One region of the Sinorhizobium sp. P24N7 genome, then DNA from elsewhere that is predicted to be linked to it. Evidence: predicted binding sites of a transcription regulator. Region 1 holds the regulator's gene; each other region holds the start of a gene.
The links. The regulator LexA, encoded in region 1, represses DNA repair genes until DNA is damaged. The targets are predictions, from matches to a motif close to TGTTCNNNNTGTGTTCNG.
Positions count from the first base shown of each region.

Region 2: a site for LexA is predicted at 2,058-2,075, ahead of uvrA (excinuclease ABC subunit UvrA). Genes of this name have one in related genera too.
Region 3: a site for LexA is predicted at 4,228-4,245, ahead of ACFHWW_RS15730 (DUF763 domain-containing protein). Genes of this name have one in related genera too.

Region 1 is NZ_JBHMIW010000014.1:42,607-50,532, reverse strand. Features, by position in the region: gene ACFHWW_RS23245 (SDR family NAD(P)-dependent oxidoreductase) at 1-11, shown strand, start outside; gene ACFHWW_RS23240 (putative quinol monooxygenase) at 25-327, shown strand; gene ACFHWW_RS23235 (type 1 glutamine amidotransferase domain-containing protein) at 382-1,224, shown strand; gene ACFHWW_RS23230 (DUF3606 domain-containing protein) at 1,760-1,933, shown strand; tRNA gene ACFHWW_RS23225 (tRNA-Asn) at 2,310-2,384, opposite strand; gene ACFHWW_RS23220 (hypothetical protein) at 2,527-2,808, shown strand; gene ACFHWW_RS23215 (hypothetical protein) at 2,856-3,203, opposite strand; gene ACFHWW_RS23210 (calcium-binding protein) at 3,601-4,680, shown strand; tRNA gene ACFHWW_RS23205 (tRNA-Cys) at 4,727-4,800, opposite strand; gene lexA (transcriptional repressor LexA) at 5,019-5,735, opposite strand; gene ACFHWW_RS23195 (hypothetical protein) at 5,944-6,108, opposite strand; gene ACFHWW_RS23190 (helix-turn-helix domain-containing protein) at 6,585-6,857, opposite strand; gene ACFHWW_RS23185 (metallophosphoesterase) at 7,403-7,926, shown strand, end outside.
Region 2 is NZ_JBHMIW010000013.1:44,039-51,964, reverse strand. Features, by position in the region: gene uvrA (excinuclease ABC subunit UvrA) at 1-1,931, opposite strand, end outside; gene ACFHWW_RS22190 (single-stranded DNA-binding protein) at 2,218-2,742, shown strand; gene ACFHWW_RS22185 (MarC family protein) at 2,809-3,438, opposite strand; gene gyrA (DNA gyrase subunit A) at 3,725-6,520, shown strand; gene ACFHWW_RS22175 (LysR family transcriptional regulator) at 6,586-7,479, opposite strand; gene ACFHWW_RS22170 (NAD(P)H-binding protein) at 7,570-7,926, shown strand, end outside.
Region 3 is NZ_JBHMIW010000008.1:75,364-83,289, reverse strand. Features, by position in the region: gene ACFHWW_RS15760 (UdgX family uracil-DNA binding protein) at 1-93, shown strand, start outside; gene ACFHWW_RS15755 (glutathione S-transferase) at 97-819, opposite strand; gene ACFHWW_RS15750 (cupin domain-containing protein) at 960-1,499, shown strand; gene ACFHWW_RS15745 (hypothetical protein) at 1,516-1,731, opposite strand; gene ACFHWW_RS15740 (hypothetical protein) at 1,873-2,205, shown strand; gene ACFHWW_RS15735 (hypothetical protein) at 2,471-2,740, opposite strand; gene ACFHWW_RS15730 (DUF763 domain-containing protein) at 2,871-4,148, opposite strand; gene ACFHWW_RS15725 (hypothetical protein) at 4,455-4,892, opposite strand; gene ACFHWW_RS15720 (carbohydrate ABC transporter permease) at 5,037-5,912, opposite strand; gene ACFHWW_RS15715 (carbohydrate ABC transporter permease) at 5,923-6,816, opposite strand; gene ACFHWW_RS15710 (ABC transporter ATP-binding protein) at 6,813-7,925, opposite strand.

The sequences.
Region 1 (7,926 bases):
CGATTGCCTGAGAGAGCGCGTCCGATGTCAAACTCTCCGCTCACCATCATTGCCATGACTACCGCCAAAGCCGGCAAGGAGGCGGCCCTTGGGGCTGTCCAGGAAAAGCTCGTCGCCGAGACTCTCATGGAGGACGGCTGCCTGCGCTACGAACTGCACCAGTCCCTCGATGACGGCCGCATTCGCATCTTCGTCGAAAGCTGGGAGAGCGAAGCACAATGGCGGGCCCACCTGGAAGGCGCTGCCATGCAGCGGTTTCTGGCCAGCGGCGTCGGCGACTATTTCGCCGATTTCTCGCTGCATCGGCTGGCGAAGATCGCCGGCTGACACAGCCGCAACACACTCCTCACAACGCAATTTTCAAGCATTCGGAGACAGACGATGAAATACCTGCGTCGCCTCGCCATCACCCTTGCCCTCGGTTTCAGCGCCGCCAGCGCCCATGCAGCAAACGTGCTGGTGGTTCTTTCCGATTCAGACCATCTCGACCTGAAGGACGGCAAGGTATTCCAGACCGGCTTTTACCTCAACGAACTGATGCAGCCGGTCGAGGCGCTGCTCGATGCCGGTCACGAGATCACCTTCGCCACCCCCAAGGGCACGGCGCCGTCCATCGACAAGACCTCTATCGACAAGATGTATTTCGGCGGAGACGAAGCTGCGATGAAGGCGAGCGAAGCGCAGCTTGAGGAAATCGGCTTGCTGTCTGACACTGCCTCGCCCGTAATCAGCCTCGCGCGGGTCGAGCAGATCGGCTACGACCATTTCGACGCGGTCTACGTCCCTGGCGGCCATGCCCCGATGCAGGATCTTCTTGTCAGCCCTGAGCTCGGCAAGTTGCTGACGCATTTCCATGAACAGGGCAAGACGACCGCGCTCGCCTGCCATGGCCCCATCGCGCTCATCTCGACCCTGCGGGACCCGAAGGCTTTCACCACACAGCTGGAAACCGAAGGCGCAGCGAAAGCAGACCGTGAATGGATCTATGCCGGCTACAACCTCACTGTGATCAGCAATGAGGAAGAGGAACTGGCAAAGGGATTGCTCGGCGGCGGCGCGATGAAGTTCTATCCGCAGGATGCTCTCACGCAAGCAGGTGCTCGCTATAGTCAGTCCGATGCGCCCTTCAGCGCGCATGTCGTCACCGATCGGGAACTGATCACGGGCCAAAATCCGGCCTCGGCCCCCGCCGTGGCGCAGGAACTCCTCAAGCGCTTGAAGTAAGAGGCGACATGTCCGGCCAGCACGAGGCCAGCCGGCGAGACCGCGCTCAGTTGCGGCGTTGATGCGGGGCTCTTCGAATGCAAAAGCCCGGCGCAGCAGGAATGCCGCGCCGGACCTCGAGTTGAATTGAGCAAAGAGGAAATCTGAAGCTGAGAACATCGAGGCACTGATTGAGCCGTGGACGTCCCTGATACGGTGAAATCCTTACCGGTCGACGGCGCGCCCCGGACTATGACATCACCTAGAAACGCGTCATAAGCCCGCCCTTGCCGAAGCGTGATCCGCTCCTATTCTTCATCCAAGTACATGGAGAAAAAGAGTGGCAGATAATGACAAGGAGCCGGATCGTAACCGCGATCTCGTTTCCACTGAGGGGCATGGGGTCGCAAGTGATGAGAAAAGTGCAGCCTATAGGAGAAGGATGGTACAGGAGGCCCTCCGTGAAGGAAACCCTGCCGGGGTGAAAGCGAAGGACTATCTCAGCAATAGATGGTTGTCGGGCGGCTCGTGGTAGACCGTCGATGAAGAGGAAAGCATGGCAGATAATCCGAAGAAGAAAGGCCGCGACCGCGAGCTCGTTTCCGAACAGGAGCACGAGGTGGCCTACCTCATGAGAACGGCGAAGGTGACGCGGCAGAAGGCGTTGAAGGCGATCCGTGAAGCTGGGCCGAACCGCGAAAAAGTGATGGAATATCTCGGCAAGAAATAACGCTCAAAAGAGCGTCGCCTGCTGGACCTCCTTTGTCTCCGGCTCAAAGGGAGACCGCATTCCGCCTTTCGTGGCGTTCGTCTCCTGATCCGCGCCTTCTCCCATGCCGCGTGATAGTTCGTGTGCAACTCGGCACGCGGCGATAATAGCGATAGATGCCGCTTGCGGCGTTTCTCATTGCGTAACGCGCAATAGCTTCGGACCCTATGAATTCCCCGTTTGCCGGCCTGTGTGGTCCGAAAAGCAGCCAAAATGTAACCAAAAAGCAAGCCAGCACCGAACCCTTGGAGGCTTGGTGCATTTGCCATGATCGGTTAAGCGCTTGAAAATACTCAAAGAAAAAGCCCCGCACCGCGAGGTGCAGGGCTTTGGAAACTGGCTCCCCGGGCCGGATTCGAACCGGCGACCTATCGATTAACAGTCGAGTGCTCTACCGCTGAGCTACCAGGGATCATCTGCGCCGCAGAAGTGAGGCTGCTAATACAAATGCTTTTCCGATTTGCCAAGCGGTTTTTCAAAAAAAATGTCGGTAGGCGGTTGCCGCCCTGTGGAGAAGGCACCAACTGTGGGGTCATTGGTACGGAAGAAGAGTGATGGCGAAGAAGCATTTTGGCATCGATCCCAAGACGCGTGAGATTGTGCTCGGCAAATGGCGGATGAGCCTGCCCAATTCGCCGGCATTGCGCGTGCTCATCGGCGTTCTGCTCGTCTTCGGCGGTCTGCTCGGTTTTCTGCCCATCCTGGGCTTCTGGATGGTTCCTCTGGGCCTGCTCGTGCTTTCGCACGATATTCCCTCGATGCGCCGACGGCGGCGCAAGCTGGCCGTATGGTGGGCCCGATGGCGCAGCAAGCCGAACTCGTCCGGCAGGTCCTGAGAGGTGGGCCTTGCCAAGAGTCCCGCCAGCATCCGGATGCACGCATTTCAGTCGTCGGAATTGCGCGGCTTTCGACGCCGTTTGGGCAGGAGGGCGACAATGACGCAGGCGAGGACCAAAGCGACGGGCCAGAAATCGGTCGCCTGATCCCAACTCCACCTCCACATTTCATAGCCCTCCAGGTGAGGCGGCAGCAGCTTTGCGCTGATCTCGAAATCACGTTTCTCGCGGCCGTGAAAGTGTCCGATGGCGAAGGCGAGGCCGATGATCAGCGCCAGCCTTCTCGGCGCAATCGCCACGAACAGGAGGGCGACGACTGCTGCAATACAGAAGCCCTCGACCACATGCCCGAGCCAATCGAAGTGGCGCTGAATGTAGCCCCAAGGAATATCCATCACGTCGCGCTTCGAGTGCCGCCCTCCCGATGAGGCCGGCCGACGGACCGCTATATCACAACCGCCGATCACGAGACCACACGATCCTCGAGGTTTCGCCCTTCGCGGACGTCTTCGGGAGCGTGGGCGAGCTCGTCCTTCTTCCAGTATCCGGACGCTGAGTGTCGCCGCAAAGTACAACTTGTAGTTAATCCAAAGTGGTCAATAGACAGGAACATCACGTTCGGCAACATTGGAGCGCTTTCAGGAAAAGGGTGTAACGGTCTTCCGTAGGAAGTCGGTATTTTCATAGCGTTAGCTCGTCACTCCGACGGAGCCCGACGAAGTCGGCGCCGCGAAGGCCGTCCGGGTTTCCCAAGACGAGCATCGCCTACTTTACAGCACTGTGGAGAGAAAAATGGCGCATCTGATCGGTGGCATCGCCCCTTGGCTCGGGCTGGACAACCACATCTTCGGAACGAACGATCCGGATATTATCTTCGGAGACCCGTTCACGACCGGCAATAGCCTAGGAGTCTCCGAAATCGGCGGCTTCCTGTCTTCGGGGCAGGGTGGCCGCGACAGCCTTGACGGCCTTGGGGGCAACGACACGCTCTTCGGCGACGCTTGGACGATCTCCAATCAGGGGCGTGGTGGCGACGACCAGCTCGACGGCGGCGCCGGCGACGACACGCTGTACGGCGATGCCTTCCAGATCGATGCGATTGATTCCGCTATCGTCGCCGGAGGGAATGATCGTCTCTCGGGCGGCAAAGGCAACGATACACTCTATGGCGATGGCTACGATTGCCTCAGCGGACGTGGTGGAGACGACTGGCTCGACGGCGGCGCCGGAGACGACAGTCTCTCGGGCGACGCTTTCTCCCTGGGCGATTTTTTCGTTGGCGGGAACGATCGACTCCAGGGCGGAGAGGGCCATGACAAACTCTACGGCGATGGCCTCGACCAGGGCGTCGTGGAATCCGGCATTGGCGGCAACGACCACCTCTATGGTGGTTCGGGCAATGACTTTCTCGTTGGAGACATTCTTTTCTCACGTGGCGGCAGTGGCGGCGACGACCTGCTCGACGGAGGCAAAGGCAATGATGTCCTGTATGGCGATGCAGAGGTCGGCGTGGACACCGCGGGTGGGAACGACCTCTTGATCGGCGGCACCGGTAACGATCAGCTCTGGGGTGATGGTCGACTGACCGCAGGCTTCGCGGTCGAGACCGGTGCCGATCAGTTCCTGTTTTCACGAAACAGTGGTCGGGATGAGATCTTCGACTTCGAATTGGACAAGGACGTCATCCAAATCGCTGGCTATGGCTACGACGACTTCGCTGATTTTTTGCCCAACATCGGCAACGATGCTGACGGGAACGCTGTCCTGCAGTTGAATGGCACGGTCGATCAGGTCACTCTGATCGGCATCCACGCTGCCGACCTCAGCGCTGCCAACTTCGTCTTTGCGGGCGCGGAGTTCGCCTTCGTCTGACGCAGGTAAGATTTGTCGGTAACAAAGCTGAATAGGGGTGGTTTTTTGGAGGCCTCGCCCGGAATTGAACCGGGGTACAAGGATTTGCAGTCCTCTGCGTCACCACTCCGCCACGAGGCCTCTACGATTTGCGATTTTCAAATCGTGGCGCGGATTTAGAATGATTGCCCGCAATCCGCAAGAGGGTACATTTGGAATAGGGTCTTTTTTATTCTGTATAAATATGGCTTCGGTTCTGTGGAGGCGTGGCCATAGCGCCCCAAGGCGCAATGCGCCCACTTCTAACGCTTTGAAATTGCGTACTTCCGTGGGAAACGCCTGCACACCTCGTCGGGAGGCTAGTGGTACCGCCGGATGAGGCCGACAAGCCTGCCTTGGATCTTGACCCGATCCGGACCGAATATCCGTGTCTCGTAAGCCGGATTGGCGGCTTCGAGCGCAATAGAGGCGCCCTTGCGACGGAAACGCTTCAGAGTTGCTTCCTCGTCGTCGATCAGGGCGACGACGATATCCCCGGGGGTGGCAGTGCTTCCGTTCCGGATGATCACCGTATCGCCATCGAGGATGCCGGCCTCGATCATCGAATCACCCTTGATCTCGAGAGCGTAGTGCTCGCCGCTGCCGATCATTTCGACCGGTACGGAAATATCGTGCATGTTGTTCTGGATTGCGGAAATCGGCACGCCGGCGGCAATGCGGCCCATGACCGGGACAGCGACCGACGCGATCTCGGCCGGGGGCGCTGGTTTCGGTGCGGGGGGCGGGGCCGCAGGCTTGCCCAGACTGCCTTCGATCACGCTCGGCGAAAAGCCGCGGCGGACCTGCGAAGCGCCGGCATATGCCTCCGGCAGCTTGATGACTTCGAGGGCCCGCGCGCGATTCGGTAGCCGGCGAATGAACCCGCGCTCTTCGAGTGCGGTGATCAGACGATGGATGCCCGATTTGGAGGCAAGGTCCAGGGCATCTTTCATCTCGTCGAAGGACGGCGGAACCCCGGATTCCTTCATTCGTTCATGAATGAACAGAAGCAATTCCTGTTGCTTGCGGGTCAGCATGGCGTCACTCCAGAATCGCGAAACAAATCAAGAACAGAACCTATCTGTTCCATATGTGTTCCGCAAGTGCCTAAAATTCCGTGAATACCGCTTGCTGCTGAATGCCTGTCCGCTTTCCATCCGGCGTGCGATGGCGATCGCTCGGAATCTGGGGGCAGGGGCGTACGCTCACTTACAGCGGCCGGCCCAGTCGCTCGCCTACGCCATGCTAATAGGCAAGCCGCAGTCCGCCCGGCGTAAGAACGTCGAATTCAGGCTCGGGATAGGGCCCGTACCACTGGGTATAGGTCGTGTTGGTCGAGCCTGTGCTGGCGCACCCCGAAAGGGCGAAGAGGGAAAAAATTACGGCTGCCACCAAAGATTTAACAGGCATGTTTTTCTCCACTCGCGGGAGTTGCCCAGACCTCGAACGGGTCAGACTAAAACTTTCTCTCAAATCAGCTTTTTTGGCAAGCGCAGCCGAGCCTCGGCATCGACCGAGCCCTGGCAGCCTGACGTCCGGCATCGGTCGAAGTTGCCCCAGGTAAGTTCTGTCACCTAGGTCTCCGGGCTGAACAAAAGAGGGGAATGGTGGACCGAACGGGAGAAAGTACGAACCAACTATGGCTGGCGGTCGTTGAAATGTCGTCGTGGGTGGACGTCTTAAAACACACGAGCCTACGTTAGGATCATTCGCGGCTCCGGCAAACGCCCCGGCCTCGCCGATAGTGCCGAAGCACATTGCATGCTGGACGCTCCACAAAGTCGAGACGCCGAATCAGAATCGATACCTGTGCATTGCGCAACTCGATCCACGGCCGGCGATCTGCTCGCATCAGAGCTTCCGGACTGACATCGTGATCTACTAGCCTAGAGGATTTTGATATCCATGCGTGGAGGGTCCGGACGCCAGCGGACGCCCCCTCCCACAATCTCGCCACTCGTTTCGGAGTTCACAGCGATAAATTGGACGTTGTGGGTCTCGAGTGCCGTCCGCAGCTTGTCGCTGGCTTTGGCGGTTAGCGGCTTCTTTTCAAGCTCGAAGTCGCTGAGCGCTTTTTGCGTCACGCCCGATCTGTGCGCAAGTTCGAGCTGACTCCACCCGAGCAGGGCTCGGGCCGCACGTATCAGATCAGCCGTCAACAACGTCGCCATGGCGTCGAAAAACCGGCATCCGGCATCCATGTCAATTAATACGTACTGTACGAAAAAAAGACTCTGATTTACGGTAAAAAACACCTATATAAGGACATCGATCAAACGAATCACGGGGCCGACCGCTGCGGTCAGTGCGGTTCCAGCCATCCGGGTTGCGGTGCCCAGGGAGGCCTCAAGGCGAGGTGTTAGATGCAAGACGATTTTTTCAACAACTGGTTCGGCGTTAGCCGAGCCGACCTTGTTGTCCGTTTTCGGTCCCTGGCCGACGACCTGGAAGTTATTGGCGACCGGACGGTCGTGCCGCTTCCGACAGTTCGGCTTGACCAATGGGCTTTGGCAAAACGGACGGTCCCCTGCCTAATTGGCAGACCGAGCGGACACCCGGGGATTGACGACGGGAAGCCGTGTTTTTCCAGCGAGCTCTACTACCTCGACCCGCAAGCCGGTCTCGCGAGGACGTTCTCCCGCTGGTATAGGCTGGGGACGCCACTTGATCCTGCGCACTTCGATAAATGCAACAGGGGCAGGTCATGAAGGCTTGGATTTTTTCAGACCTTCACACCGAGTTTGACGAGAAAGTCGCTCCCTTGGAAGTTCCCGAGGCTGATGTCTGCATTTGTGCAGGTGACATCTGCGACCGAGGGCCGGCGAAGAGCGTCATCTATTTGGGCGTACACGTGTCGCAGTTCATGCCGGTAATTCTGGTCCCCGGCAATCACGAGTACTACCGCAGTTCGATCGTCGAGGGGCTGCAAGAAGCGCTGGACACGGCTTCCGATCGCTTCCCGAACGTCCATGTGCTGAGCCGCCGCGCGGTTACCCTTGGCGGGGTTCGTTTCGTTGGCGCGACGCTGTGGAGTGACTTCAATCTTTACGGCAACATGTCCTGGGCGATGCGTTGCGCGCAGAACGAACTGAACGACTTTCGCAAAATCAAGGTTTCGAAAGAACCGTTCCAGCGGTTTACGTCAGGCCACGCGAGCGGCTTCAATCACTTCGACAAGCACTTTATCCGAACCACCCTTGATGAGCCATACGGCGGCCCGACGGTCGT
Region 2 (7,926 bases), on a different contig from region 1:
TTGTTGGCGCGCGCGCCGACGACGGTAACTTCCTTCTTCTTCTTCGGTTTGCGCCGTTCGCCGGGCACGGCAACGGAAAGCTCGCCGGAGAGATATTTCCCCGTCAGCGATTTCGGATTGGACATGATATCGGAAGGGGTCCCTTCCGCAATGACCTCGCCACCGTGAATGCCGGCCGCCGGGCCGATGTCGACGACGTAATCGGCCGTCAGGATCGCATCCTCGTCATGCTCCACGACAATGACCGTGTTGCCGATGTCGCGCAGATGCCTCAGCGTATCCAGGAGGCGGGCATTGTCGCGCTGGTGAAGGCCGATCGAGGGCTCGTCGAGAACATAGAGAACGCCCGTCAACCCTGAGCCGATCTGCGACGCGAGCCGGATGCGCTGGCTTTCTCCGCCCGAAAGCGTCCCGGAATTGCGCGAAAGGCTCAGATATTCGAGGCCGACGTCGTTCAGGAAGCGCAGGCGCTCGCGGATCTCCTTGAGGATGCGCACGGCGATCTCGTTCTGCTTCGTGCTGAGATGCTCGGGCAGAACCTCGAACCAGTCGCGTGCGGCGCGAATAGACATATCGGAAACCTCGCCGATATGCAGCGCGTGGATCTTGACGGCAAGCGCTTCCGGCTTCAGCCGGTAACCGGCACAGGCGGGGCAGGGCGCCGCCGACATATAGCGCTCGATCTCTTCGCGCGCCCAGGCGCTGTCGGTCTCTTTCCAGCGGCGTTCGAGATTCGGCACGATGCCCTCGAAGGTTTTCGTCGTGTTGTAGGATCGGGCCCCGTCCTGATAGTGGAAGGTGATCTTGTCCTTGGTGCCGTGGAGAATCGCGTCCTGTGCTTCCTCGGAAAGCTCGCTCCAGCGGCTGCCGAGCTTGAAGCCGAAAACCGTGCCGAGTGCCTCGAGCGTCTGGTTGTAGTAGGGCGAGGTGGATTTCGCCCAGGGTGCGATGGCGCCGTCCCTGAGGGTGCGGTTCGGCTCCGGAACGATCAGCGCCTCGTCGATCTTCTGCTGGCTGCCCAGCCCGTCGCAGGTCGTGCAGGCTCCGAAGGGATTGTTGAAGGAGAAAAGCCGCGGCTCGATCTCGGGAATGGTGAAACCCGAGACGGGACAGGCGAACTTCTCGGAAAACAGCACCCGCTCATGGGTTTCGTTCAGCGACTTGTTGGCCGAGCCGCCGGCGGAGGTCTCCTCCGGAGGCAGGGGGCGGTCGGCGAATTCGGCGATCGCCAAGCCGTCGGCGAGCGTAAGGCAGGTTTCGATACTGTCGGCGAGACGGGTTCCGATATCGGGCCGCACCACGACACGGTCGACGACCACGTCGATGTCGTGCTTGTATTTCTTGTCGAGCGCCGGCACGTCGGCAATCTCGTAAAATTGCCCGTCTACCTTTACGCGCTGGAAGCCCTTCTTCATCAGCTCGGCGAGTTCTTTTCTGTACTCGCCCTTGCGCCCGCGCACGAGCGGGGCCAGCATATAGAGGCGCGTTCCCTCGCCGAACTCCAGCACCCGGTCGACCATCTGGCTGACGGTCTGGCTTTCGATCGGCAGGCCCGTGGCGGGAGAATAGGGCACGCCGACGCGCGCGAAGAGCAGGCGCAGATAGTCGTAGATTTCGGTAACGGTTCCGACAGTCGAGCGCGGGTTGCGCGACGTGGTCTTCTGCTCGATCGAGATCGCCGGCGAGAGCCCGTCGATCTGATCGACGTCGGGCTTCTGCATCATTTCGAGGAACTGACGCGCATAGGCCGAGAGGCTCTCGACATAGCGCCGCTGGCCCTCGGCGTAGATCGTGTCGAAGGCAAGCGAGGATTTTCCGGAGCCCGAAAGGCCGGTCATCACGATCAGCTTGTTGCGCGGCAGATCAAGGTCGATGCCCTTGAGATTGTGCTCGCGAGCGCCGCGAATGGAGATGGTCTTGAGTTCGCTCATCGGAAGGCCAGCTTTGTATGTCGGTTGAAAGCCCCCTATGTAATGACGGCCGCGCCCATGTCGAGGCGCAATCGGCAAAAGAGGCGGTTCAATTGCGATTCGGTTGACAGGAGCATAGAGGAATACTAGAACAAAAAAAGAACAAACTCTGCCATATCCACGCCAAATCAACTGTGGATTATGCGCGATACGGGGCGTATCGGCGGCGGCGGGCCGCTAAGGTGTTCGCACATGAGACATTGGAAAGCCGGCCGAGCGGTCCGGCGGCAGAAACGGGAAAAGCGATATGGCTGGTAGCGTCAACAAGGTGATCTTGATCGGAAACGTCGGGGCCGACCCGGAAATCCGGCGCACGCAGGACGGCCGGCCGATCGCCAACCTCAGAATTGCCACCTCCGAGACCTGGCGCGACCGCAATTCGGGCGAGCGCCGCGAGAAGACGGAGTGGCACACGGTCGTCGTCTTCAACGAAGGCCTCTGCAAGGTCGTCGAGCAATATGTGAAGAAAGGCGCCAAGCTCTACATCGAAGGTCAGCTGCAGACGCGCAAGTGGCAGGATCAGACCGGCAATGACCGCTATTCGACCGAGGTCGTCCTTCAGGGCTTCAACTCGACCCTGACGATGCTAGACGGTCGCGGAGGCGAGGGCGGCGGCGCAGGCCGCGGCGGCAGCGACTACGGCGGTGGCGGCTACGAGGAATACGATCAGTCGCGGCCCTCATCGGGCGGCGCCCGCTCCGGCGGTCAATCGAACCAGCCGAACCAGGGCGGCAACTTCTCGCGCGATCTCGACGACGACATTCCGTTCTGATCGACTGCTCCAGCCAGTCCGAGACCCATCCGGCCCGCTTCGTCGCGGGCCGTTCTCGTTATGCCTTCAGACCTGAAACGCCGAGCGCACGCCGTCCACGACGAATTGGACGGCGAGTGCGGCAAGGATGACGCCGAGGAGGCGGGTAAGGATCGCCCGGCCGGTGACGCCCAGGAACCGGTCGATGCGCTCGGCGATCACCAGCGCCAGGAACAGTATGGCCATCGATGCGGCGATGACGACGATGAGCTGCACCCGATCCAATGCCGAGGGAAAGGAGCTGCCGAGAAGGATGGTTGCCGAGATCGCTCCCGGTCCGGCGATCAGGGGCAGTGCGAGAGGGAAGACCGCGATATTGTGAAGGTGGTCCTTCGTGATCGCCGTTTCCCCGGCCTTCTCCTTTCGCTCCTGGCGTTTTTCGAAAATCATCTCGAAAGCGATCCAGAAGAGCAGCATGCCGCCGGCGATCCGGAAGGCGCCGATCGAGATGCCGAGCAGACCGAGGATGCCGTCGCCAAAAAGCGCAAAGGCGGCGAGGATGAAAAAAGCGATGAGCGAGCCGCGGGTCGCGACCTGGAAGCGCTGCTGCCGGCTCAAGCCGACGGTCAGGCTCAGGAAGATCGGCGCAAGGCCGGGCGGATCAAGCGTGACGAGCAGCGTCGTCAGCGCATTGATCAAGAGATCGACATCGAACATCCGTATCCCCTTCCGGATTTCTACCCCGGCTATTCCCGGTGGTGCGGCCCGCATTGTTAGGCAAGCGACGCGAGCTTGGAAAGAGCGGGTAGCCAAGTGCAACGCAATGGCTTAAACCAGCGCCATCCCCGAGGCGCGCAGCTTTCCTTGCGAGCTCCTTTCCTTGCCCTAGAAAAGCCTGTTCCTGCGGCAAAAGACTGTTCAAAACACCGGCCGAAAATTGGCGCTCCGAGCCGCATTCGGCTATAAAAAACCGATTGATTCTGAACAAAGATCGTGATCGCCATTGACTGAGCAAAGCACCCCCGGCGGCGGAAAGAATCCGCCAGGCATCGAGCCGATTTCCATCATCGAGGAAATGCAGCGGTCGTATCTCGATTACGCCATGAGCGTGATCGTGTCGCGCGCGCTTCCCGACGTGCGCGACGGTCTCAAACCCGTTCATCGCCGCATCCTCTACGGAATGAGCGAGCTCGGCATCGACTGGAACAAGAAATACGTAAAATGCGCCCGCGTCACCGGTGACGTGATGGGTAAATACCATCCGCACGGCAACATGGCGATTTACGATGCGCTCGCACGCATGGCGCAGGATTGGTCTCTGCGGCTGCCGCTGATCGACGGCCAGGGCAACTTCGGCTCCGTCGACGGCGATCCGCCGGCGGCAGAGCGTTATACCGAGTGCCGGCTTCAGAAGGCGGCGCATTCGCTGCTGGACGATCTCGACAAGGACACGGTCGATTTCCGCGACAACTACGACGGCACCCTGCACGAGCCCGTTGTCGTCCCGGCAAAGTTCCCGAACCTGCTCGTCAACGGCGCCGGCGGCATCGCAGTCGGCATGGCGACCAATATCCCACCTCATAACCTCGTAGAGGTGATCGACGGCTGTATCGCCCTGATCGACAATCCCGCGATCGAACTGCCGGAGCTGATGCAGATCATCCCGGGGCCGGATTTCCCGACCGGGGCGCTGATCCTCGGCCGTTCGGGAATCCGTCAGGCCTACGAGACCGGCCGCGGCTCCGTCATCATGCGCGGGCGTGCCCATATCGAGCCGATGCGCGGCGATCGCGAGCAAATCATCATCACCGAGATCCCCTATCAGGTGAACAAGGCGACGATGATAGAGAAGATGGCCGAACTCGTCCGCGAGAAGCGGATCGAGGGCATTTCCGATCTTCGCGACGAATCCGACCGCCAGGGCTATCGCGTCGTCATCGAACTGAAGCGCGACGCCAACGCCGAGGTCATTCTCAACCAGCTTTACCGCTACACGCCGTTGCAGACCTCTTTCGGCTGCAACATGGTGGCGCTGAACGGCGGCAAGCCGGAGCAGATGACGCTGCTCGATATGCTGCGCGCCTTCGTCTCCTTCCGCGAGGATGTCGTCAGCCGGCGCACGAAATACCTGCTGCGCAAGGCGCGCGAGCGGGCGCATGTGCTGGTCGGTCTCGCGATCGCGGTCGCGAATATCGACGAGGTGATCAAGCTCATCCGCCAGGCGCCGGATCCGCAGACCGCGCGCGAACAGCTGATGGAGCGCCGCTGGCCGGCGCACGACGTCGATGCGCTGATCCGCCTGATCGACGACCCGCGCCACCGGATCAATGACGACGCTACGTATAACCTGTCCGAAGAACAGGCTCGCGCGATCCTCGACCTGCGCCTGCAGCGTCTGACCGCGCTCGGCCGCGACGAGATCGGCGACGAACTCAACAAGATCGGCGAGGAGATCAAGGATTACCTCGACATCCTGTCGTCCCGTCTCCGTATCATGCAGATCGTCAAGAACGAACTTGCCGCAGTCCGCGACGAGTTCGGCACGCCGCGCCGAACCGAGATTGCCGACGGCGGTCCGGACATGGACGACGAGGACCTGATCGCGCAGGAGGACATGGTGGTTACCGTGTCCCATCTCGGCTACATCAAGCGTGTGCCGCTGACGACCTATCGGGCGCAGCGCCGCGGCGGCAAGGGCCGCTCGGGCATGGCCACGCGCGACGAGGATTTCGTTACCAGGCTGTTCGTCGCCAATACGCACACGCCGGTTCTGTTCTTCTCCTCCCGCGGCATCGTCTACAAGGAGAAGGTCTGGCGCCTTCCGATCGGCACGCCGCAGTCGCGCGGAAAGGCGCTGATCAACATGCTGCCGCTGGAACCCGGCGAGCGCATCACCACGATCATGCCGCTTCCCGAGGACGAGACGACCTGGGAAAACCTCGACGTCATGTTCTCGACGACCCGTGGAACGGTCCGTCGCAACAAGCTCTCAGACTTCGTCCAGGTCAACCGCAACGGCAAGATCGCGATGAAGCTCGAAGAGGAGGGCGACGAAATCCTCTCGGTCGACACCTGCACCGAGTTCGACGACGTGGTGCTCACGACAGCCCTCGGCCAGTGCATCCGCTTCCCCGTTGCCGATGTCCGCGTCTTTGCGGGCCGCAACTCGATCGGTGTTCGCGGCATTTCGCTCGGTGACGGCGACCGGATCATCTCGATGGCCATCGTCGCTCACGTCGAAGCCGAGCCTTGGGAGCGTGCCGCTTATCTGAAACGGTCGGCCGCGGAGCGTCGCGCCTTGACCGGTGAAGAAGAGGAAATCGTGCTTGTCGGCGAGGAGGTCACCAATGGCGGCGAACTCACCAATGAGCGCTACGAGGAACTGAAGGCGCGCGAGCAATTCATCCTGACGGTCTCGGTGAAAGGCTTCGGCAAGCGTTCCTCTTCCTACGACTTCCGCACTTCAGGCCGCGGCGGCAAGGGCATTCGCGCCACCGATACCTCGAAGACGGCGGAAATCGGCGAACTCGTCGCCGCCTTCCCGATCGAGCATAACGACCAGATCATGCTCGTTTCCGATGGAGGTCAGCTCATCCGGGTTCCGGTGGAAGGCATTCGCCTGGCGAGCCGCGCCACCAAGGGCGTGACCATTTTCTCCACCGCCAAGGACGAGAAGGTCGTTTCGGTCGAGCGGATCAGTGAGCCGGATGGCGACGAGGAGATCGAAGCCGTAGGTGCCGAAGGCGTCATGGCCGAACCGGAGCTGCCGCCGGACACCACGTCGACACCGGAGGAGTGATCGAAGCGCAGGAATAAGTTCAGACCCGCCGCTTTCCAGCGGCGGGTCTTTTTTGTGGAATCGATTTATTGGCGCAGGTAGTCGAGAAGCCCGCGGGCAAGGGCATCGAAAACCACGCGGCAACGTGGCGTCGCACGCAGATTTTCGTGCATTACGAGCCAGGTCTCGAGCTTCAGTTCAAAGGCATCCGCCAGCACGTGCATGAGATCCGGGTCGCGGGCGGCAAGCGCGTTTTGGCAAATGCCGATGCCGAAACCGGCGCGGATCGCCGCGAGTTGAGCAAGGTTGCTATCGGATTTGAAAGCGAAGCGCCCGATCGGCAAGTCCGGTGCTCTTCCTTTGATCGAGCGGATCGCCGGCGTTTCCCGGTCATAGCCAATCACGCTGTGGCGCGAGAGATCCTCAAGCGTCTGCGGTATCCCACGGCGCTCCAGATAGGAGCGATGCGCATGGAAGCCGAGCGGAACCGCACCGATATGGCGCGCAACCAATGCCTCCTGGGCCGGCGCGACCATCCGCACAGCGATGTCCGCCTCCTGGCGAAGCAAGTCTTCGACGACATCCGATGCGGAAAGTTCGACGGAGAGGTCCGGGTAGTCCCTGTGCAATTCGGCGAGGATCGGAGGCAGGACTTCAACGCCGATGACCTCACTGGCGCTGATACGGACCGTTCCGCCGATCGCACCGTGTTGTCCTGATGCGGCACGCAACAGGGCTGCAGCTGTCGCTGCCAGGGTCTCGGCATAGGGCCGCAACTCCAGCGCGGCGTCGGTCGGCATCAATCCGTGCGGCGAACGCGTGAAGAGCGGAAACCCCACGGACGTCTCCAAGGCATCTATGTGCCGGCCAACAGTCGGCTGGGTCAGGCCGAGCTGGCGCGCCGCTGCCGATAGCGAGCGCTCGCGCAACACCATGAGAAAGGTGCGGTAGAAGTCCCAACTCGGCTCAATAAGGTTCATGCATTTCAGTATAGCGGCAAGACCTATTTAGACAATTCCGTTTAGCCGAATGATGGCCGATGCTCCCTTCCTCAAGCGATGGAGAGAATGATGAGCGCGACGAAAGAGAATACAGGAGCGGTCCTGGTGCTGGGTGCAACAGGCGGAATCGGTGGCGCCGTGGCGCAAAACCTGAATGCGCGTGGGTGGAAAGTCCGCGCACTGCACCGCAACGCTGCGAAGGTATCCGCAGAAATGCCGGCCCTCGAGTGGGTTCAAGGCGACGCGATGAACGCCGCGGATGTTCGTGCCGCGGCAGAGGGAGTGGGGTTCATCGTTCATGCGGTCAATCCGCCCGGTTACCGCGATTGGGAACGCCTGGTGCTGCCGATGCTCGACAACACCATAAGTGCGGCCAGACAGGTTGCCGCCCGCATCGTGTTACCGGGCACGATGTATAACTTCGGT
Region 3 (7,926 bases), on a different contig from region 1:
TATCTTCTGAGAATCCGAGGCAGATCCGACCCCGAAGCGGAACGCGCCCGGTTTGTCGACGATCTCGCCAAGGTCAAGGCTCGCACCGGTTGACGGTCAGGACTGCCGGTCGAGTTCCGGATAGTGGCGGAAGACGCCGGATTCGTTGAAGGCGAGCCGCCGCTCCGAGGCCAGATAGCTCAGAATTCTCGGGCGTGCACGAACGGCATCATGCAAGGCGACCAGTCCGGGAATGTTTGCCTCATAGGCATCCATCGCCTTGGGAAAGGCATAGCGGAGGCCTTCGATCACCTGGAAAAGCGAAAGATCGACGTAGCTCAACCGGTCCGAGACCATATGGCTCGGCCCCTTGGGGTTCTGTGTGAGCACGCGTTCGAAATAGCCGAGATACTTCGGCAGGCGCTCGGAGAGGAAATCGGCCGACCGCCTTAGCGCTTCGGGCTTTTGGTCCTCGAAATAGAGAGACAGGGCGATCGGATGATGCGTGTCGTGAATCTCCGCGACGAAGTCGGTGATCGTCAGCTGCAGACCATTGGTGAGGGTTCGAAGTCCCTCGTCCTCGGCAACAAGCCCGAGCCTCGGCCCGAGATAAAAAAGGATGTTGGCGACGTGGCTTATGACGAGGTCGCCATCGACGAGGAACGGGGGAGCGAAGGGAGCGGCGGCCTCACCGGGCTCCTTCATAAGCTTCAGCATTTCATTCGTGCCGTCCGGCTGGCGGGCAATGTCGACGTAATCCGCGCCGGCCTCCTCCAGCGCGAGGCGCACGAATTCACCGCGGCCGGGAATGCCGTCCCAGTAATAGAGCTTGTATGGCATGAAAGGTCCCCTTCTTTGCCAGCATTCATCTTTGTTCGCGGCCGGAGTCTTTTCTGAGCACGATTGAAGGAAACATACAGCCGCGCCATTCGTTCCGGTTCGGCAGGGAACGGAACATCCCTGCGCCGAGGAGAAAACCAATGAAAATCGAAGAGCTCATGTTCGCCGAAAGCGGCGGCGTACCGAACAACCCGCGCCTGCCGGTCCTGGTCTATCGTCAAGCGGTCGACGTTACCGAAAATGGAGCCGCACGGATAGAGGAACGCTTCCGGGCCAATGGTTGGCGCGGCCTGTGGCGCAACGGCGTCTTTGCCCATCACCATTACCATTGCGGTGCGCACGAGGTTCTCGGAATCGCGGAAGGCCGGGCACGGCTGCTGATCGGAGGGCCGGAGGGACAGGAGGTCGAGGTCGCAGCCGGCGACGTCATCCTCCTCCCGGCGGGTACGGGCCACCGCCGGAACGAGGCTAGCGTGGATTTCCTGGTCGTCGGCGGCTATCCGCCCGGTCAGGATGCCGAGATCCAGAGCGGCGCCGCGACCGCGGATGACCGCAAGGCAATCGCCTCGGTGCCGCTGCCGAGCCTGGACCCCATTCTCGGCGCAGAAGGACCTGCGGTCACCGTGTGGCAGTCCGCCATGAATGCGGGGCGCGGTCTCGGCGAAGCACAGGGCCACTGATCACTCGCCGCAGTCGTCAGCGCAGCCAGACCGGGAGATCGGCGGCGGTGCGGCAGCCCGCTGCCCGCTCTTTCAATCCCAGTTTTTCCCAGGCGAATTTCTGGGCAGCGATCTGTGCCATTTCCTTGGTCTCGTAGATGTCCGGCAGGACGTATGCCTTACGGCCACACGACAGGAGCGCCCTGTGGCTCAGCAGATCGTAGTGAAGCTCGAGGTATTCTTCGGAATGCATGGAACCCTCCCAGGTGGCGATAAGGAAAACGGCAGCCGTCGCGGGAAGTTCCATGCTGCCCGCCGATTGCTGCGACGGTCTGCGCCGCCGACGGAACATAGACGTCGCTTTCGAGTTGATGACGCTTACGGGAGTTCAGTCATGAGCACGAACAAACATGGAGAACCGCGCCCGGGGGCTGATGCGCGCCCGCTCGACCCACCGAGCGTCGACGAGCCGATCGACGCATGGGGGCGAGATCGGAAGAGCGCGCCGGGGGTCGGGAACCAACTCGACGAACTACGCGAGCGCATCGCCCGGCTACAATCCGAAATCGACGCCATCGCGACCGAGACCCACACGGCCGTAGGCACGGTGCCCGGAGGCGACAGGCTCGAAACAGCAAAAGACGTGGTTGCCGAAAAGCGCGACGAGATCAAGCGACTGACCGCGCGTCTCGAAGAGATCGAGCAGACACTTGGCGGTAACGCCTAGTTTGCCGGACCTAAAACACGGTCATCCATACGCCGCGCCAGAAGAGCGAATCCGGGTCATCAAGGCGCTCGCATTCGTCGGTCGAAGGCTTCCGGATTTTTGCAGGCGCCAGCTCGATGCCGGTAAGAGGAGGCACAGGGCGCCCTTCGCGCTCTGTCGCGGGTTCCGGTTTCTTGATCGTAAGCATCGCGAGATCCTTTCCGCCGTAAAGGCATTCCGGCCTCAAGTGCTCCTTCCGCTTCCTCTTCCGAGGTCCGACTTCGGCTCAGTCCCGGTTAATGAATTTACAGAAGCGGCTGGGTTGTCCGTCGTCAGTCATGTCCTGATGGAGGAAGGCCAGATTCTCGTCGTCGAAGATCTTGAAGAATTCGTCCCAGGAAATCTTCTCCAGCGTGTCTTCCGGTTTGCCGAAATCAACGCGAAGCAGACCACCACCGCCTTCGGTCGCGCCCTTCACGCGCGCCGGCTGCCCCTTGCGGGCTTCTATCCAATTGCGGATCGTGTCGTGGTCGATCGTAGTCATCGCAGCGGTCATCGGAAACTCCATCAACTGGCATGCCGGCGGCGCCTCCGTATCCGAAGCGCCATCCTCAGCGGCAGCGAAAGCGGTGTGCGCTCAACGCGCCCCAGCTGTGTAAATCGATCGCTGCGCTTATTGTTCCGCCTCAGCGCCGTGCGCGGTCGCTTGGCTCCGCGGCGGTTGCCTCGTCGTCGTGCGGTTCCCAGCCGAATATGCTGCGCCCGCCGAAACGCGCGGAGTCCCTGAATTCGCCCGCGACGATCTCCTTGAGGTCGGGACCGGTGACGTAGCGCTCCAGCCGGCGCGATTGCTCGTCGAGCCGCTTCAGAGCCGCAAGCTCTTCTTCGCGCCCGAGGCGGCCCTTGCTGACCGCGGACTTCATGATCCTGATCGTCTCGTCGTAGACTTTCAACGGCACGGGGAACGGATGGCGGTCCTTGCCGCCATGGGCGAGCGAAAAGCGGGCAGGGTCCGAGAACCTGCAAGGCGTCCCGTGGACCACCTCCGCGACCATCGCCAGCGCCTTGACCGTCCGCGCGCCCACGCCCGGCACCAGCAGCAGGTCCTTGAAATCCGCCGGACCACGGTCGGCGGCGGCGGCGAAGTTGCCGTGAAGGCGCCGGAGATTGACATCGCTTTCGCGTACATCGTGATGGGCAGGCATGAAGAGATGCGGCAGCATCGGCTGTGCCGGCGAGGCCACAGGAACCCCAGGAGACTCGATCCGGGCGACCTCGCGCAAGAGCCCGTCGGGCCCGAATGACTGGAGGAGATCGAGCTGCGCAGTCCTCGATGCGGCGGCGCGGCGGTCGGCCAGATTGACGATCTCGCCCTGTTCTCTGCCTTCGATCGCGCTATGCGGCGCGTCGACGAAGCTTGTCAGGCCCTCCGAGAGCCAGTGATAGCGCCTCGCCTGCCGGCGGTCGCCGTTCATGCCCTGCTGGACGACCACCCACCTGGCATCGTCCGTGACGACGAAACCGTGCAGGTAGAGATCGAAGCCGTCCTGAACGGCCGCACTGTCGACCTTGGCGACGAGGCGGCTCGCTTCTGCCAATGCGCCGCCATCGAAACCGACACGATCGCCGATCGATATGAGTTCGCCCGGCGTCTTGCGGGAGTGCTGGCCGCGGCCGCCGCAGACATGGATGCCCAACTCGCCGGCAAGCGGGGTAAGACCGCGTTTCAACGCACCGATGACGCTCGTGGTGATACCGGAGGAATGCCAGTCCATGCCCATGACGGCACCGAAGGACTGGAACCAGAACGGATGCGCAAGCCGCCTAAGAAACTCGTCGCGTCCATAGTGATGAACCACCGCTTCGGTGACCAGCGCGCCGAGGCGCGTCATACGGTCGCCGAGCCATCGCGGCACGCGGCCGCCATGCAGCGGGAGATCCGCATTGCCTGCTCTTTGAGCCATAGTGTTTCCGTTCTGCGTCCCGACCGACAGGGCGCGTCGCCATCAGGCGCCGCGCCGATCCACTTAACATAGTGGAAATTGGAGCACGAAGCGAAAAACGCAGGCACGAGGACGCGCCGCGCACGATGACAACCTTGAGAACGAGTGCGAACCCAAGCCGTCGGAGGACGACGCCGCGGATCGAAGGCAATCCGCCAGCCGGAGGCGATGGGAGCACCGCAGTGCGAGCGGTTAAGCCTTCGCACTGCGGCCCGCCTCCTCCGGCGGCCGCCTTCGATCACGACCCTCGATATGCCGTCGCCTGCCCTAGCCGACAAACATCTGGCGCAACCGAGCAAACAGGCCTGGCTGTTTCTCGACAAGCATTGCGCGGATGTGGCGGGCGGCCGTCGATGCGCTGACCGTCGCGCCGAAATGGCAATAGCAGATGACCTTATGTAATTGCTCGTCGCTCAGCTCGAAAAACCGCCTGGCTTCGCCGTAGCTGTCGTTCTCCATCCCGGCGGTCCGGAAGACCGGATCCTCGAAGGCGACGGAGATCGGCGAACCGTCGCCGCGCATGGCCGCGCGGACTCTCGCCGGCTGATACTCTGTCTCGTGCAGCGTCGAAAGGCGTCTGTGAGGATCACGTTCCAGGAGTTCCGCCCAACGCTCAAGGCGCTCCTTGCGCGATAACGTCCGTCGCGGCAGGTCCTGCTTGACCTCGGCGACGCCCTGTAACTGCTCGATTGCTTGGTGCTTCATTGCGACCTCCTACTCTTACGATAGTTGGTCCCCCAATTTCCACCTCGTAGGCCTTATCAGCGTGACTCCAACCGGTCGGGAAGTCCAATCACGAAAATAGATCATGCCAAATTTGGCGCATGGCGTCGCACGCGGCGGCGCTCGTCACCCCTTGACGGCGCCGGACGTCAGCCCCGCGACGATCTTGCGCTGGAAGATCAGGACGAGAACGAGCAGCGGCAGCGTCACCGTGACCGACGCGGCCATGATCTGGCCGAACGGATATTCATAGCGGCTGCTACCCGTCAGAAGGCCGATCGCGACCGGAACCGTCCGGTTCTCGTCGGTCAGGATGAAGGTGAGCGCGAAGAGGAATTCGTTCCATGCGAGGATGAACGACAGCAGACCGGTGCTGGCAATCGCAGGCCCCATCAGAGGCAGCAGCACATGGGTGAGAATGCGCAGGCGCGAACAGCCGTCGATGAGCGCCGCCTCCTCCAATTCGTTCGGCAGGTCTCGGATGAAGCTCGTCAGGATCCATGTCGTAAAGGGCAAAGTGAGAATGAGATAGGAAACGATCAGGGCCGACGGCCGGTTGTAGAGCCCGAGCCATCCGATCACCTCGAACATTCCCGAAAGCACCACCACTTGCGGGAAGACCGAGATCATGAGAACGGCGATCAGAACGATGCGGCCCGGAGGAAAATGCAGGCGGCCGAGCGCGTAAGCTGCAAGAATGCCGATGACGAGGGAGATCGCCGTGCTGACAAGCGCGACCACGCCGGAATTGACGAGCGCGCCCATGAATACCGGATTGTCGAACAATTGCCTGTAGTTGCTGAAATCGAGCGCCGGCAGCAGAGTGAACTGGTAAAGCGCCTGCCCCGTCTTGGTCGAGGAGACGATCGCCCAGTAGTAGGGAAACAGCATGTAGACGAGGACGGCCGCCACGCCGGCATAGAGTCCGGCCGTCTTGACGCGGCGCAAGGTCCGGTACGTCGCGTTCGAATAGCGTCTCGTCGTGGCTGCGCTCACCGTCATCGATACCCCCTCAGCCCGTCGCCCGATCGAGGCGCAAAAGCCCGACGATGACGATGGCGATCAGCCCGATGATCATGAACACCCAGGTGGAAGCAGCGGCTCCAAGGCCGAGGTCCTGAAAGCTGATGAGCTGGTCGCGCGCATAGATCGACATCGTCATCGTGTTCTCGTTGTTGGCCGCAAGCACGTAGCTCAGATCGAACATGCGGAGCGCGTCGAGCGCGCGGAAGAGTATCGCGACGCCGATCGCCGGCGTCGCGAGCGGCAAGGTTATGGACCAGAAGCGTTTCCAGTGCGGCACGCCGGAAACGTCCGCTGCCTCGTAGATTTCCTCGGGGATCAGTTGCAGGCCGGCGAGAATGAGGAGCACCATGAAGGGCGTCGTCACCCAGACGTCGATGAAGATCACCGTCCCGAGGATCAGCGAAGGATCGGCTGTCCAGGCGACGCCCTTTTCGACGAGTCCCAACGCGACCAGGAACTTGTTGATCAGGCCGAACTGATCGTTGAGCATCCATTCCCAGATCCGGGCCGAGACGACCATCGGCATCGCCCAGGGAATGAGGATCGCCGCCCGCACGATGCCGCGGCCGGGAAAAGCGCGGTGAAGGAGCAAGGCGATCGCAAGTCCGAGAAGCGTCTCCGACCCGACGGATACCAGCGTGAAGACGAGCGTGTTCCTGACCGCGCCCCAGAACACCGGGTCTTCTGCAACTTCCACGAAATTCTCGAAACCCACGAATCCGTAATCCGAAGGGGCATCGAGATAAGCGTCGGTGAAGGAGAAAAAAATGCTGCGGGCGAGCGGCCATATCGCCACCGCCACCAGCGTCAGCAGCAACGGGAGCAGGAATATCCATGCGGTGCGGCGTTGCTGCCGCTCCATCCGGCGGGCGGCGTTCACGACGAGGCTCCAAGGGCCAATGGAACGCTCGCGCGGTGATCGATGCGCCGGCCATCCTCTCCGAAGAGATAGAGACTTTCCGGTTGCCAGCTCAGTCCGACGGGGTCGCCGGGGGCGACTTGCGGTGGACTTCCCGTCGAACGAACCGTCCAGACCAGCGTCTCGGTGAGCCGCACATAGCAGACATATTCATAGCCGAGGTCCTCGATCCGCTCGAAGGTTCCGCGGATCGCGCCTTTCGTGTCGGCACCGACAAGCTTCAAAGCCTCCGGCCGCAAGCCGATTTCCGCAGGCCTTCCTTCGGCCGCGAGATATTCCGCGGCGTAGGCGAAGCCGCCTGCCCCCCTCAGAACCGTAGCGGCGGGGCCGGTCGCTTCGAGCGGGGCGAAATTCATTCTCGGGCTGCCGAGGAAGCCGGCAACGAAGCGATTTTCCGGCCGGTCGTAAAGCTCGCGCGGCCGCCCCACCTGCTCGATCTGCCCGTGGTTTAGAATGACGATCCGGTCGGCGAGCGTCATCGCTTCCGTCTGGTCGTGGGTGACATAGATCATCGTCGTCTTGACGTCGGCGTGCAGCTTGGCGATCTCGAAGCGCATTTCCATGCGCAGGTCCGCGTCGAGATTGGAAAGCGGCTCGTCGAAGAGGAAGACTTCCGGTTGGCCGACCAGCGCCCGGCCGATCGCCACGCGTTGCCGCTGACCGCCGGAAAGCTGGCGCGGCCGACGCTCGAGCAGGTGACCGATCTTCAGCATGTCCGCGACCCTGGCGACACGGCGACGGATTTCATCCTTGCCGAGCCGCGCCGTTTCCAACGCAAAGCCGATGTTTCGCGCCACATTCATATGCGGGTAGAGCGCGTATGATTGGAAGACGAAGGCCAGTCCACGTTTGGACGCCGGCACGTCCGTCACTTGGTCGCCGCCGATAAACACGTCGCCGCCGGAAACCGGCACGAGCCCGGCGATCAGTCGCAGAAGCGTCGACTTCCCGCAACCGGATGGGCCGACGAAGACGACGAACTCCCCGTCCTCGATCTCGAGATCGATGGAGCGGATCACGTCATAGGTGCCGAAGGTCTTGCTGACGTTCTTCAGGGAGACCGAAGCCATT